3 regions of the Pseudomonas onubensis genome follow, and region 3 is predicted to be linked to each of the others. Evidence: predicted binding sites of a transcription regulator. Region 3 holds the regulator's gene; each other region holds the start of a gene.
What was found. The regulator FliA, encoded in region 3, starts transcription of late flagellar genes. The targets are predictions, from matches to a motif close to CTAAAGTTTNNNNNNNNNNNGCCGNTAA.

Region 1 (4,211 bases), on a different contig from region 3:
GATAAAACGGTCATAGACCTGGCCCAGTTGCAGGCGATCGGAGATGTCGCCTTCAAAGCGCAGCTTGCAGCCGGTGGCGGAGATGTCCAGCAGCTTGCCACTGATCGGTGCCTTGAGCTTTTCGCCACCCAGTTCGATGCTGACCAGTTGGGCCAGCTTCAACGCGGCCCGAAAGGCATTGCGACGCTGATGGTAGACCACTTCGTCGGGCAGGCTGCCGGTGTAGATGCGGTGGCCGCCTTTTTCACTGATGGTCAGCGTGCCGTTGCTTTCCCAGGCGATACGCACGCCGTCATGGAAGCCTTCGATGCGGAACGGTTCGCCATTCTCAAGGTAGCGTTCACCGTCGCGGGGGATCATTTCGTCCAGGGTCAGCGTTTTGCTGTCCCGGTCAATATCCACCAGATAGCTTTGAAACCGCTGGCTGCGTTCATGGAAAGTGATGATCAGCGGGTCATGGCTTTCTTGCAGCATCCGCAACGTGCTGGCGATCTCCAGAGGCGTGGTGAGCACCTTGGGTGGCTGCGGAGCATCTTCCGCATTAAGGGCGTTGAACACGGTTCTTCCATCTCCAGACAAAATACGACTACACGCAAGAACCGGCATTTTGCCAGCATGTAACGCGCCTTGATAGGGCGCGCAGTAAACCGGTGTCAGGCTTGGCTGCGGGTGCTTGGCTTGACCAGGCGCGAGGTGGAACCCTGGGCGTTGTAAAGGGCCGGAGGCTCTCCGCCGTGGAGTATACGCAACTGGTTGGCGGTCGTAGCCTGCTGCAGCTGGATCAACTGCCCGTTGAGCAGGTTGGTTTCCTGGCACTGGGCAAGCAATTGATTGAGTGCGGTGCTCTGCGCCAGCAACTGATCGCCTACCGAGGAGTGGCTGGCCAGTTGTGCCAGGCCGTCATGATCAGCCGGCAGGCCCAGGCTGATGAGAATTTCGCTGCGTTTCTTGCCATGCTGCTCCAGCAGCACGATCAGCGACTGTTTGCGCGCCAGGATTTCTTCCAGCAAGCGCATATCCCGGCCGTAGAGGGCCAGGGATTCTTCTTTTAGCAGCTCGAGCAAATGTTGCGTCGGCGCCAGATCATCAATGATCAGTTCAAGCAAATGTTCGTCGTGGTGCATGGCTGGCCTTGGGTTTTAAGCGTCCAAAAGCCCTGCGCAGGCCTTTGCCTAGCGCTCGGCTTCGAAGTTGAGCAGCTTGCTGGCGACACGGTTGCTGTCGACTTTATAGCTGCCATCAGCGATTGCCTGTTTCAACTCGGCCACGCGGGCTTTATTGACAACGGGTTGATCGCTCAGCGAGTCAGTGACCTTCTGCAACTGTTGAGCCTCATTGCTCAGGTGTACCGATTCCCCGCTCTGGCTGGCGCCAGCCTGTTCTGGCTTGGCCGCAGGTGCTGGCTGGGACTTGGCTTCTACGCTGTCCTTGGCCCCGCTGGTGCGCGTATTGCCCGGCAAAGCCTGGGTGTTATTTAAACGACTGAAATCAATGACCATGTTAAAAAAACCTCTGGGTATTTGGACGCTTGCCATGTTTTCGGCCATACCCGGACAAACTTTAGGCTCGATTGACAATAAACCTGTACAGGTCGACATCCCACGCACAGTGTAGGAAAAGCTGGCGTTTCACACCAGTGATCTATAACGCCACTTCAACCTGGCCCGGCGCGGTCACCTGCGCCTTGATCACGCGGTTGGAATTGAGGTTCTTGACCCGAATCTGCTCGCTCATCCCGCCGTTGGACAGCGCCTCCCCCGGCATTTTTACCGTAAGCCCGCCGCTGCTGGCGGAAATCACCACCTGATCGCCCTTGCGAATCACTTCTGCCTGTTCCAGATGCACCAGTGTAATGACTTGGTCGGTGACCATTGGTCGGGTGAGTTTCTGCCCGATGGCTTGATCTACAGAGGTGAGATAGCCCTGGTTGATCAGGCTGATGTCGCGTTCCCGCAGGGCCACGTCTTCAAAGCCGATGATGCCGGTGCGCTTGAGCGGGCGCGTGACCACCACGACGTCGCGGAACAGTTTGACCTGCGCCGGCACGAACACGGTCCAGGGTGAAGCGCCCTCGCAGCGCACTTTGACCGTCACGCGGCCAATCGGTTGGGCCGGGCTTTCCAAGCTGGCCGTCAATTCCTTGTCGCACATGGGCATGCGCAGGCGCGGGTCTAACTGGTTGACCTGGATTTCATAACGCCCCGGCGTCTGAGTGGTCGCCAGATAATCTTCTACAGTGAACTCAAGAAAGCCTTGAGTGACGCCGATAAGGAGATCAGGCAAGGTGACATTATCGGCGCGAGCCGTGGTGCCTGAGCCCAAGGCAAGCAGCGCCATCGTGACGCAGAGCAATCTGCGGTAGCGTGGGATGCGTCGGGAAACTGTCGTTTTAAGGTTCATAAACCAATAAATAGCAAAGCTCGTGCCGTTTAGCGTTGGGTGAGCGTCGTTGCCCTTGTAGGTATAGCCAAAGGTTTTAGCGTAGGAGTCAAGGCATGGCAGGAGTAATGGACTCAGTAAACCAGCGCACACAGCTGGTCGGGCAGAATCGCCTGGAACTGTTGCTTTTTCGCCTGGACGGCAAGCAGCTGTACGGCATCAATGTGTTTAAAGTGCGGGAAGTGCTGCAGTGTCCCAAGCTGACCATATTGCCCAAATCCAGCCCGGTGGTCTGCGGCGTGGCGAATATCCGAGGCGCGACCATCCCGATTCTTGACCTGGCCATGGCCACCGGTTCAGCAGGTTTGCAGGACCGCGAAAACCCTTTTGTGATCATCACCGAATACAACACCAAGACCCAGGGTTTCCTGGTGCGCTCGGTGGAGCGCATCGTCAATATGAACTGGGAAGAGATCCATCCACCGCCCAAGGGCACCGGACGCGATCATTACCTCACGGCGGTGACGCGGGTGGATAACCAGCTGGTCGAAATCATCGACGTGGAGAAAATCCTAGCCGAAGTTGCACCCACCTCGGAAACCATCTCGGTTGGCGTGGTAGACGCCGAAACCGCGCACAAAGCGGTGTCGCTGCGCGTGCTGACGGTGGACGACTCTTCGGTGGCGCGCAAGCAAGTCAGCCGCTGCCTGCAAACGGTCGGCGTGGAAGTGGTGGCCCTGAACGATGGTCGCCAGGCTTTGGATTACCTGCGCAAGCTGGTGGACGAAGGCAAGAAGCCGGAAGAAGAGTTCCTGATGATGATCTCCGACATTGAAATGCCGGAAATGGATGGCTACACCCTCACGGCCGAGATACGTAACGACCCACGCATGCAAAAATTGCATATCATCCTGCATACTTCATTGTCGGGTGTTTTCAATCAGGCGATGGTCAAGAAAGTCGGTGCCGATGACTTCCTGGCCAAATTCCGCCCTGATGACCTGGCATCCCGGGTAGTTGACCGGATCAAGGCAGCAGATCACGGCTAGGGGGCATTCCCCTGGCGGTCACACGATTTAAGAGGCGGTATCATTGTCTACGGGTAATTTGGATTTCGAACAGTTCCGGGTCTTCCTGGAAAAAGCCTGTGGCATATTGCTCGGTGAAAACAAGCAGTACCTGGTATCCAGCCGTCTCAACAAACTGATGGAACAACAGGGCATCAAGTCCCTGGGTGAGTTGGTCCAGCGCATCCAGGGCCAGCCACGCAGCGGGCTCAAGGAAATGGTGGTGGATGCCATGACCACCAACGAAACCCTGTGGTTTCGTGATACCTACCCGTTTGAGGTGCTCAAGAACAAGGTGCTGCCGGAGGCCATCAAGGCCAGCCCCGGTCAGCGTTTGCGCATCTGGTCGGCCGCCTGTTCGTCGGGGCAGGAACCGTACTCGATCTCGATGTCCATCGATGAGTTCGAGCGCACGAACATGGGCCAATTGAAGGCCGGCGCACAAATTGTCGCCACCGACTTGTCCGGCACCATGCTCACCAACTGCAAGACCGGCGAGTACGACAGCCTGGCCCTGGGCCGTGGTTTGTCCCAGGAACGCCTGCAACGTTTTTTCGACCCCAAAGGGGCAGGGCGCTGGGCAGTCAAGGCGCCGATCAAGAGCCGGGTGGAATTTCGCTCGTTCAACCTGCTCGACAGCTATGCCAGCCTTGGCAAGTTCGACATGGTGTTCTGCCGCAATGTGTTGATCTACTTCTCGGCAGAGGTGAAGAAAGACATCCTGTTGCGCATTCACGGCACGCTCAAGCGTGGTGGCTACCTGTT
Region 2 (4,211 bases), on a different contig from region 3:
GCGCGGTGGGCGCGCAGCATGATGGTGCCACCCGGGGTTTCGTAGCAGCCACGGGACTTCATGCCCACGTAGCGGTTCTCGACGATATCGAGACGGCCGATACCGTGTTCGCCACCGATACGGTTCAGGGTCGCCAGCACAGTGGCCGGGGTCATTTCGACGCCGTCCAGTGCAACGATGTCGCCGTTACGGTAGGTCAGTTCCAGGTACTGGGCCTTGTCTGGAGCGTTCTCCGGGGAGACGGTCCATTTCCACATATCTTCTTCGTGCTCGGTCCAGGTGTCTTCCAGCACGCCGCCTTCATAGGAGATGTGCAGCAAGTTGGCGTCCATCGAGTACGGGGACTTCTTCTTGCCGTGACGCTCGATCGGGATCGCGTGCTTTTCAGCGTAATCCATCAGCTTTTCACGGGACAGCAGGTCCCATTCACGCCAAGGAGCAATCACTTTCACGCCTGGCTTGAGGGCGTAGGCACCCAGTTCGAAACGCACCTGGTCGTTGCCCTTGCCGGTAGCGCCATGGGAAATGGCGTCGGCGCCGGTTTCGTTGGCGATTTCGATCAGGCGTTTGGCGATCAGCGGACGTGCGATGGAAGTACCCAGCAGGTACTCGCCTTCGTAGACGGTGTTGGCGCGAAACATCGGGAAGACGAAATCGCGGACGAATTCTTCGCGCAGGTCGTCAATGTAGATCTCTTTCACGCCCATGGCTTGCGCCTTGGCACGTGCAGGTTCGACCTCTTCGCCCTGACCCAGGTCAGCGGTGAAGGTCACCACTTCACAGTTATAAGTATCCTGCAGCCACTTGAGGATCACCGAAGTGTCCAGGCCGCCGGAATACGCGAGAACGACCTTGTTTACGTCGGCCATGCCATCACTCCACGGGGTTGTACGGAAAGCCGTCGATTCTACCGACCAAAACCGTGAATTTACAGAGGCGCGACAGCAAATGAAGATAAAGCGACAGATTATGTCGAGCGGGCGACCGATGGTCGCACCTTATGACGTGTGTGCCGCGCTGCTCGGGCCAGTGGCCTGGGGCGCCGGTTTCTCTGGGGCCGCCACGCGTTCGAGCTGAATATTCACGCGACGGTTGCGGGCGCGGTTGGCGGCATTGGTATTGGGCGCCAGTGGGTAACTTTCACCGTGAAAACGCAGGGTGATCTGCGATTCCTGGATGCCATTGGCCTTGAAGTAGTCCATCACTGCCAGGGCACGACGACGCGAAACGTCACGGTTGGTCAGGCGGTTACCGCTGTTGTCTGAGTGGCCATTCAGTTCGACGTGGTTAACCGTCGGGTCGGCTTTCATGAACGCGAGAATCACGTCCAGCCTCTTCTTGGCGGCGGCGTCCAACTCGATACCGCCACCGGGGAAGCCGACTTCAGTCTGTTTGACCTGATCGTAATTCATCGGCAACAGCTTGGTGGTACACAGTTGATAGTCGTTGAAGGCCTTGTTGAATTTCACTGGCAACAGGCGGATTTCCGAGTAGCCGCCCTCACGCCCGTAATGCCGCACGGTGGGGCTGCGCCCTTCGAGCAAGCCGGTGAACAAACGCCCGGCCTGGGCCTGGGAGCTGTTGAACAGCACATCGCCACTGCCCACACGCACGGCGCCCAGGTTGATATCACCACGGCCCGGCTGCCAGGGTGCAGCCGCCGCCAACAAGGTCGCCGAGCCTGCACCGAGCGCGCCGCTGTAGGCTTTGAGGCGAAATGTGGCCTGCTCGCCGGCCCGGCGCACGAACTCACCCGAGCCGAAATCGGTAATCGGCTGGGTCAGGCGGCACTCGAACTGGTCGCCTTCCACCTTCCACTCAATATTTTCCAGACGTGTCTGGAATGTAAGTGCCATCGCAGGCAGGCTGGCGAACACACTGAGCAGGGCTAGATAATGCTGGCGCACGGGAGGCTCCACTGGTTTCTACAACACTTCAAAGCGTCATACGTCGTTAAGGCATACTCAGGGATATCGGACACGTGCGGCAAAACTTGATAGCGAGTGCCTGCAAGAGTCTTTTCCGGTAGCATTCCCACCAGATTGACCCGCCTGGAATCCCCAATGTCCGACCGCCTGACCCTGCTGCGTCCCGACGACTGGCATATTCATCTTCGCGATGGTGCTGCGTTACCCCAAACCGTGGCCGATGTAGCGCGCACGTTTGGCCGCGCGATTATCATGCCTAACCTGGTACCTCCGGTGCGTAATGCCGAGCAAGCCGATGCCTATCGCCAGCGTATCCTCGCTGCACGACCGGCCGGCAGCCGCTTCGAACCGTTGATGGTGCTCTACCTCACTGACCGTACCGAGCCTGCCGAGATTCGCGAAGCCAAGGCCAGCGGTTTCGTATACGCCGCCAAGCTGTACCCGGCGGGCGCGACCACCAACTCCGACTCCGGCGTGACCAGTATCGACAAGATCCTGCCGGCGATCGAAGCCATGGCTGAAGTCGGCATGCCGCTGCTGATCCACGGTGAAGTCACCCGTGGCGACGTGGATGTGTTTGATCGTGAAAAGATCTTCATCGACGAGCATATGCGCCGCGTGGTCGAGCTGTTCCCGACCCTCAAGGTCGTGTTCGAACACATCACCACCGCCGACGCCGTGCAGTTCGTCAACGAGGCTTCAGCCAACGTCGGCGCAACCATCACCGCGCATCACCTGCTCTACAACCGCAACCACATGCTGGTGGGCGGGATTCGTCCGCACTTCTATTGCCTGCCGATCCTCAAGCGCAACACTCACCAAGTGGCCTTGCTGGACGCCGCCACCAGCGGCAGCCCGAAGTTCTTCCTCGGTACCGACTCGGCGCCCCACGCCCAGCACGCCAAAGAAGCGGCATGCGGCTGTGCCGGTTGCTACACCGCGTATGCCGCCATCGAGCTGTATGCCGAAGCATTCGAGACGCGCAACGCCCTGGACAAGCTTGAAGCCTTCGCCAGCCTCAACGGCCCGCGTTTCTACGGCCTGCCGGCGAACACCGACCGCATTACCCTGGTTCGTGAAGACTGGACCGCCCCTGCCAGCCTGCCGTTTGGCGAGCTGACTGTTATCCCGCTGCGCGCCGGTGAAACACTGCGCTGGCGCCTGCTGGAGGAAAGCAAGTGAGTGAAGACCATTACGACGACGAACACGAGCACAGTGGTGGCGGCTCCCGCCACCCGATGGCCGAGCGGTTTCGCGGCTATCTGCCGGTTGTCATCGACGTAGAAACCGGTGGTTTCAACTGCGCCACCGACGCGTTGCTGGAAATCGCCGCGACCACCATCGGCATGGATGAGCAGGGCTTTGTGTTCCCGGAACACACCCACTTCTTCCGTGTGGAGCCGTTTGAAGGCGCAAATATCGAAGCTGCCGCCCTGGAGTTCACCGGGATCAAGCTCGATCACCCACTGCGCATGGCCGTGAGTGAAGAAGCGGCGCTGACCGATATCTTCCGTGGTGTGCGCAAAGCATTGAAGGCCAATGGCTGCAAACGCGCGATTCTGGTTGGCCACAACAGCAGTTTCGACCTGGGCTTCCTGAATGCTGCCGTGGCGCGGCTGGACATGAAGCGCAACCCGTTTCACCCGTTCTCCAGCTTCGACACCGCCACCCTCGCCGGTTTGGCCTATGGCCAGACGGTACTGGCGAAAGCCTGCCAGGCAGCCGGTATCGACTTTGACGGACGTGAGGCCCACTCGGCTCGCTACGACACCGAGAAGACTGCCGATCTGTTCTGCGGCATCGTCAATCGCTGGAAACAGATGGGCGGCTGGGAAGACTTCGGCGACTGACGCGGACGCCTTTGTGGTAAGGAAGCTTGTTGTGGCGAGGGAGCTTGCTCCCGCTGGGTTGCGCAGCGGCCCCCAATAAAACCGCCCCGGTTGACCTGTTAGACCGCGGTGTCAGGATTTGGGGCTGCTTCGCAGCCCAGCGGGAGCAAGCTCCCTCGCCACAGAAGCTTGCTCGCCACAACAGGCTTGCTCGCCACAGAGTCAAAAATGCGGTGCATAAAAAAACCGGCCCTCACAGGCCGGTTTTTTTGTACCTGAAACGAGGCTTACAGCTTGCCGGCGTTCTCGGTCAGGTAAGCCGCAACGCCTTCTGGCGAAGCGTTCATGCCTTTGTCGCCTTTTTTCCAGTTGGCAGGGCAGACTTCGCCGTGCTCTTCGTGGAATTGCAGCGCGTCGACCAGACGGATCAGCTCTTCCATGTTACGGCCCAGCG
Region 3 (4,211 bases):
GCCGCCGAGCCGTTGGTAGAACCGACCTTCAAAGAACCACCACGTCCAGCAGCGCCAGCCCCGGCCGCCGCGGTCGACCAGCGCGCGCTCGACTCGATGCGTTTTGAACTCAATGGCCTGCGTGAGCTGCTCGAAGTGCAGCTGGGCTCGTTGGCGTGGACGCAGCTGCAAGGCAGCAAGCCGCAGCAGGCCAACCTGTGGCGTCGCCTGCAACGCATCGGCCTGTCCGGCCCGCTGTCGCGCGATTTGCTTGCACTGACGGCCGAAGTCGAAGAACCACGCCAGGCCTGGCGCATGTTGCTGGCGCACCTGGCGCGCATGATCGCCACGCCGGAAATCGAACCGCTGGAAGAGGGCGGTGTGATTGCCATGGTCGGCCCCGCCGGCATGGGCAAGACCACCACCCTGGCCAAGCTGGCCGCCCGTTATGTGCTCAAGTACGGCGCGCAGAACATCGCGCTGGTGAGCATGGACAGCTATCGCATCGGCGCCCAGGAGCAGCTCAAGACCCTGGGCCGCATCCTCAATGTGACCGTGACCCACGTCGACCCGGGCCAGTCCCTGGCCAATGCGCTCGACCCACTGCTGCGCAAGCGCGTGGTGTTGATTGACACGGCCGGCCTGCAAGCCAGCGATCCGGCACTGCGCATGCAGCTTGAAAGCCTGGCCGGGCGTGGCATCAAGTCAAAAAATTACCTGGTGCTTGCAACCACCAGCCAGAAACAGGTTCTTACCGCTGCCTACCACAGCTACAAGCGCTGCGGCCTGGCCGGTTGCATCCTCACCAAGCTCGACGAAACCGCGAGCCTGGGCGAGGTGTTGAGCCTGGCGATCAGTCATGAGTTACCGGTTGCCTACCTGACCGACGGGCCGCGGATCCCGGATGATTTACATCTGCCGCGCCGTCATCAGTTGGTCAGCCGTGCTGTCAGCGTGCAAATGCAAGAAGAGCCTAGCGAGGAAGCGATGGCCGATATGTTCGCCGACCTTTACCACAACCCGGCTAAGCGGGTGGGGTGAGGCAGGATGAACACCGTGAAATGTATCTACATCGATGGTCTGCAAGCGATTCACGCGGCCAAGCCATGTAGCCTGCGTCTAAGCAAGACAAGGTAAAGAAATAAAATGGGCAGCATGCATCCCGTACAGGTGATCGCGGTGACCGGCGGCAAAGGTGGCGTCGGGAAAACTAACGTGTCAGTGAATTTGTCCCTGGCCCTGGCAGAGCTTGGCCGTCGCGTCATGCTGCTGGATGCTGACCTGGGCCTGGCGAACGTGGACGTTCTGCTGGGGCTGACACCCAAACACACCCTGGCCGATGTGATCGAAGGCCGTTGTGAGCTGCGCGATGTGCTGCTGCAAGGCCCCGGTGGCATTCGCATCGTGCCGGCCGCCTCGGGCACCCAGAGCATGGTGCACCTGAGCCCGGCGCAGCATGCCGGCCTGATCCAGGCGTTCAGCGACATCGGCGACAACCTCGACGTGCTGGTGATCGACACCGCCGCCGGGATCGGCGAGTCGGTGGTCAGCTTCGTGCGCGCCGCCCAGGAAGTGCTGCTGGTGGTGTGCGACGAACCCACCTCGATCACCGACGCCTACGCCCTGATCAAACTGCTTAACCGTGACTACGGCATGAACCGCTTCCGCGTGCTGGCCAACATGGCCCAAAGCCCGCAGGAAGGGCGGAATCTGTTCGCCAAGTTGACCAAGGTCACGGATCGCTTCCTCGATGTCGCCTTACAATACGTGGGCGCAGTTCCCTATGACGAGTGTGTGCGCAAGGCTGTGCAAAAGCAGCGTGCAGTCTACGAAGCGTTCCCTCGTTCGAAGTGCGCATTGGCGTTCAAGGCTATTGCCCAGAAGGTCGATACTTGGCCGTTGCCTGCCAACCCGCGGGGGCATCTGGAGTTTTTCGTCGAGCGATTGGTGCATCAGACGAGCGCGGGACCTGTGCTATGACATCCAGCGGCTACAACCTTTACAAAAAGTCGGCACGTGACAGCCAGGGCGAACTGATCGAGCGCTATGCGCCCTTGGTCAAGCGCATTGCCTATCACTTGCTGGCACGCCTGCCTGCCAGTGTGCAGGTTGAGGACTTGATCCAGGCCGGCATGATCGGCCTGCTCGAAGTGTCGACCAAATACGACGCGAGCAAGGGCGCGAGTTTCGAGACGTATGCGGGTATTCGCATACGTGGTGCGATGCTCGATGAAGTGCGTAAAGGTGATTGGGCGCCGCGTTCGGTACACCGCAATACGCGCATGGTCAGTGACGCAATTCGTGCAATTGAAGCAAAAACCGGTCGTGACGCTAAAGATCACGAAGTTGCGGCCGAACTCCAATTGAGTCTCGACGATTACTACGGGATTTTGAACGATACCTTGGGCAGCCGCCTGTTCAGTTTCGACGACCTTTTGCAGGACGGCGAACACGAAGGGCTGCACGAGGACGGCGCGAGTGCACATCTGGAACCGTCACGCGACCTGGAAGACGAACGTTTCCAGGGCGCGTTGGCGGAAGCGATTGCCAATTTGCCGGAGCGTGAGCGACTGGTGTTGGCGCTGTACTACGACGAAGAGCTGAACCTCAAGGAAATCGGTGAGGTCCTGGGGGTCAGCGAATCGCGTGTCAGCCAGCTGCATAGCCAGTGCGCCGCCCGCTTGCGGGGGCGATTGGGAGAGTGGCGCGCGCGCTGACAGGCAGTGTGGGGACACTGCAGACGCTACCGCAAAGGCTGCATGCTTTTGCGGGTTCGTGCCGTGGTGCCCTGGGCAGTCCTTTTTGTGTAACGCCTGTTGATTGAAATGGCGCGTCCAGGTGCTGGGCGCGTTTAAGACTGCTTGGAGGTCGAATTGGACAAGAACATGAAAATCCTCATCGTTGATGACTTCTCAACGATGCGGCGGATCATAAAAAACCTGTTGCGTGACCTTGGGTTCACCAACACGGTCGAGGCGGATGACGGCCTGACGGCGATTCCGATCCTCAACAGCGGGAGCATCGACTTTCTGGTAACCGACTGGAACATGCCGGGCATGACCGGTATCGACTTGCTGCGTCACGTGCGCGCCGATGAAAAACTGCGCAGCTTGCCTGTGTTGATGGTGACCGCCGAAGCCAAGCGTGAACAGATCATCGAAGCCGCCCAAGCCGGGGTTAACGGTTACGTGGTCAAGCCATTCACGGCGTTGGCCTTGAAAGAGAAGATCGAAAAGATCTTTGAACGCATCCACGGCTGATGTCACCACGGGGGAGCTATGGAGCATAACGAAACGTCACAGGGAGACTTTGAGTCGACCCTGAAAAAGCATGCTCACCAGTTGGTCGAAAGCCTTGAAAAAGGCCAGTTCGGCGACGCGGTGCAGTTGATCCATGAGCTTAACCAGACCCGTGACCGCGGCCTGTATCAGGAAGTGGGCAAGCTCACACGCGAGCTGCACAGTGCAATCGTCAATTTCCAGATTGACCCGCACATGCCCCAGGCCGAAGAAATTTCGCAGATCACTGATGCCACCGAACGCCTGTCCTATGTGGTCAGGCTGACTGAGGCGGCGGCCAACCGCACCATGGACCTGGTGGAAAACGCCACGCCGTTGGTTAATGGCATGGTCACCGAAGCTCAGGCGCTCAGCGTTGACTGGGGCCGCTTCATGCGCCGCGAAGTGGGGGCTGAGGAGTTTCGTGAATTGGCGCGTCGGGTCGACGCTTTTCTGTCGCGCAGCGAACAGGAAAACCGCACGGTGGCCAGCAACCTCAATGACATTCTGCTGGCCCAGGATTACCAGGACCTCACCGGTCAAGTGATCAAGCGCGTGACCCAACTGGTCACCGAAGTGGAAAGCAACTTGCTCAAATTGGTGCTCATGGCCGGCCAGGTCGACCGTTTTGCCGGCATCGAACATGACCGCGCAGCGATCCTCTCGGAAAAAGATCCACAAAAACATCTCGCCAAGGGTGAAGGTCCGCAGATTCATGCCGATAAACGTGAAGACGTCGTATCCGGTCAAGATGACGTAGACGATTTGCTGTCCAGTTTAGGCTTCTAAGGAGCACCCACATGAGCTTCGGCGCCGATGAAGAAATCCTTCAGGATTTCCTTGTAGAGGCCGGCGAAATTTTAGAGCAACTGTCCGAACAACTGGTCGAGCTGGAAAGCCGACCGGATGATGCGAACCTGCTCAATGCAATTTTTCGCGGTTTTCACACTGTAA

Region 1: flgM (flagellar biosynthesis anti-sigma factor FlgM) is a predicted target of FliA. The motif match lies at 1,537-1,564, and genes of this name have one in related genera.
Region 2: ACTD9P_RS22035 (flagellar protein MotY) is a predicted target of FliA. The motif match lies at 1,971-1,998, and genes of this name have one in related genera.

Annotation. Positions count from the first base shown of each region.
Region 1 is NZ_CBFHAZ010000013.1:31,885-36,095, forward strand. Features, by position in the region: gene ACTD9P_RS07105 (flagellar brake protein) at 1-558, opposite strand, end outside; gene ACTD9P_RS07110 (flagellar protein FlgN) at 654-1,124, opposite strand; gene flgM (flagellar biosynthesis anti-sigma factor FlgM) at 1,173-1,499, opposite strand; gene flgA (flagellar basal body P-ring formation chaperone FlgA) at 1,642-2,400, opposite strand; gene ACTD9P_RS07125 (chemotaxis protein CheV) at 2,496-3,428, shown strand; gene cheR (protein-glutamate O-methyltransferase CheR) at 3,472-4,211, shown strand, end outside.
Region 2 is NZ_CBFHAZ010000081.1:7,488-11,698, forward strand. Features, by position in the region: gene ACTD9P_RS22030 (argininosuccinate synthase) at 1-869, opposite strand, end outside; gene ACTD9P_RS22035 (flagellar protein MotY) at 999-1,907, opposite strand; gene pyrC (dihydroorotase) at 2,064-3,110, shown strand; gene rnt (ribonuclease T) at 3,107-3,778, shown strand; gene ACTD9P_RS22050 (peroxiredoxin) at 4,045-4,211, opposite strand, start outside.
Region 3 is NZ_CBFHAZ010000130.1:2,645-6,855, forward strand. Features, by position in the region: gene flhF (flagellar biosynthesis GTPase FlhF) at 1-1,020, shown strand, start outside; gene fleN (flagellar synthesis regulator FleN) at 1,126-1,959, shown strand; gene fliA (RNA polymerase sigma factor FliA) at 1,956-2,696, shown strand; gene ACTD9P_RS26825 (chemotaxis response regulator CheY) at 2,865-3,239, shown strand; gene ACTD9P_RS26830 (protein phosphatase CheZ) at 3,258-4,046, shown strand; gene ACTD9P_RS26835 (chemotaxis protein CheA) at 4,058-4,211, shown strand, end outside.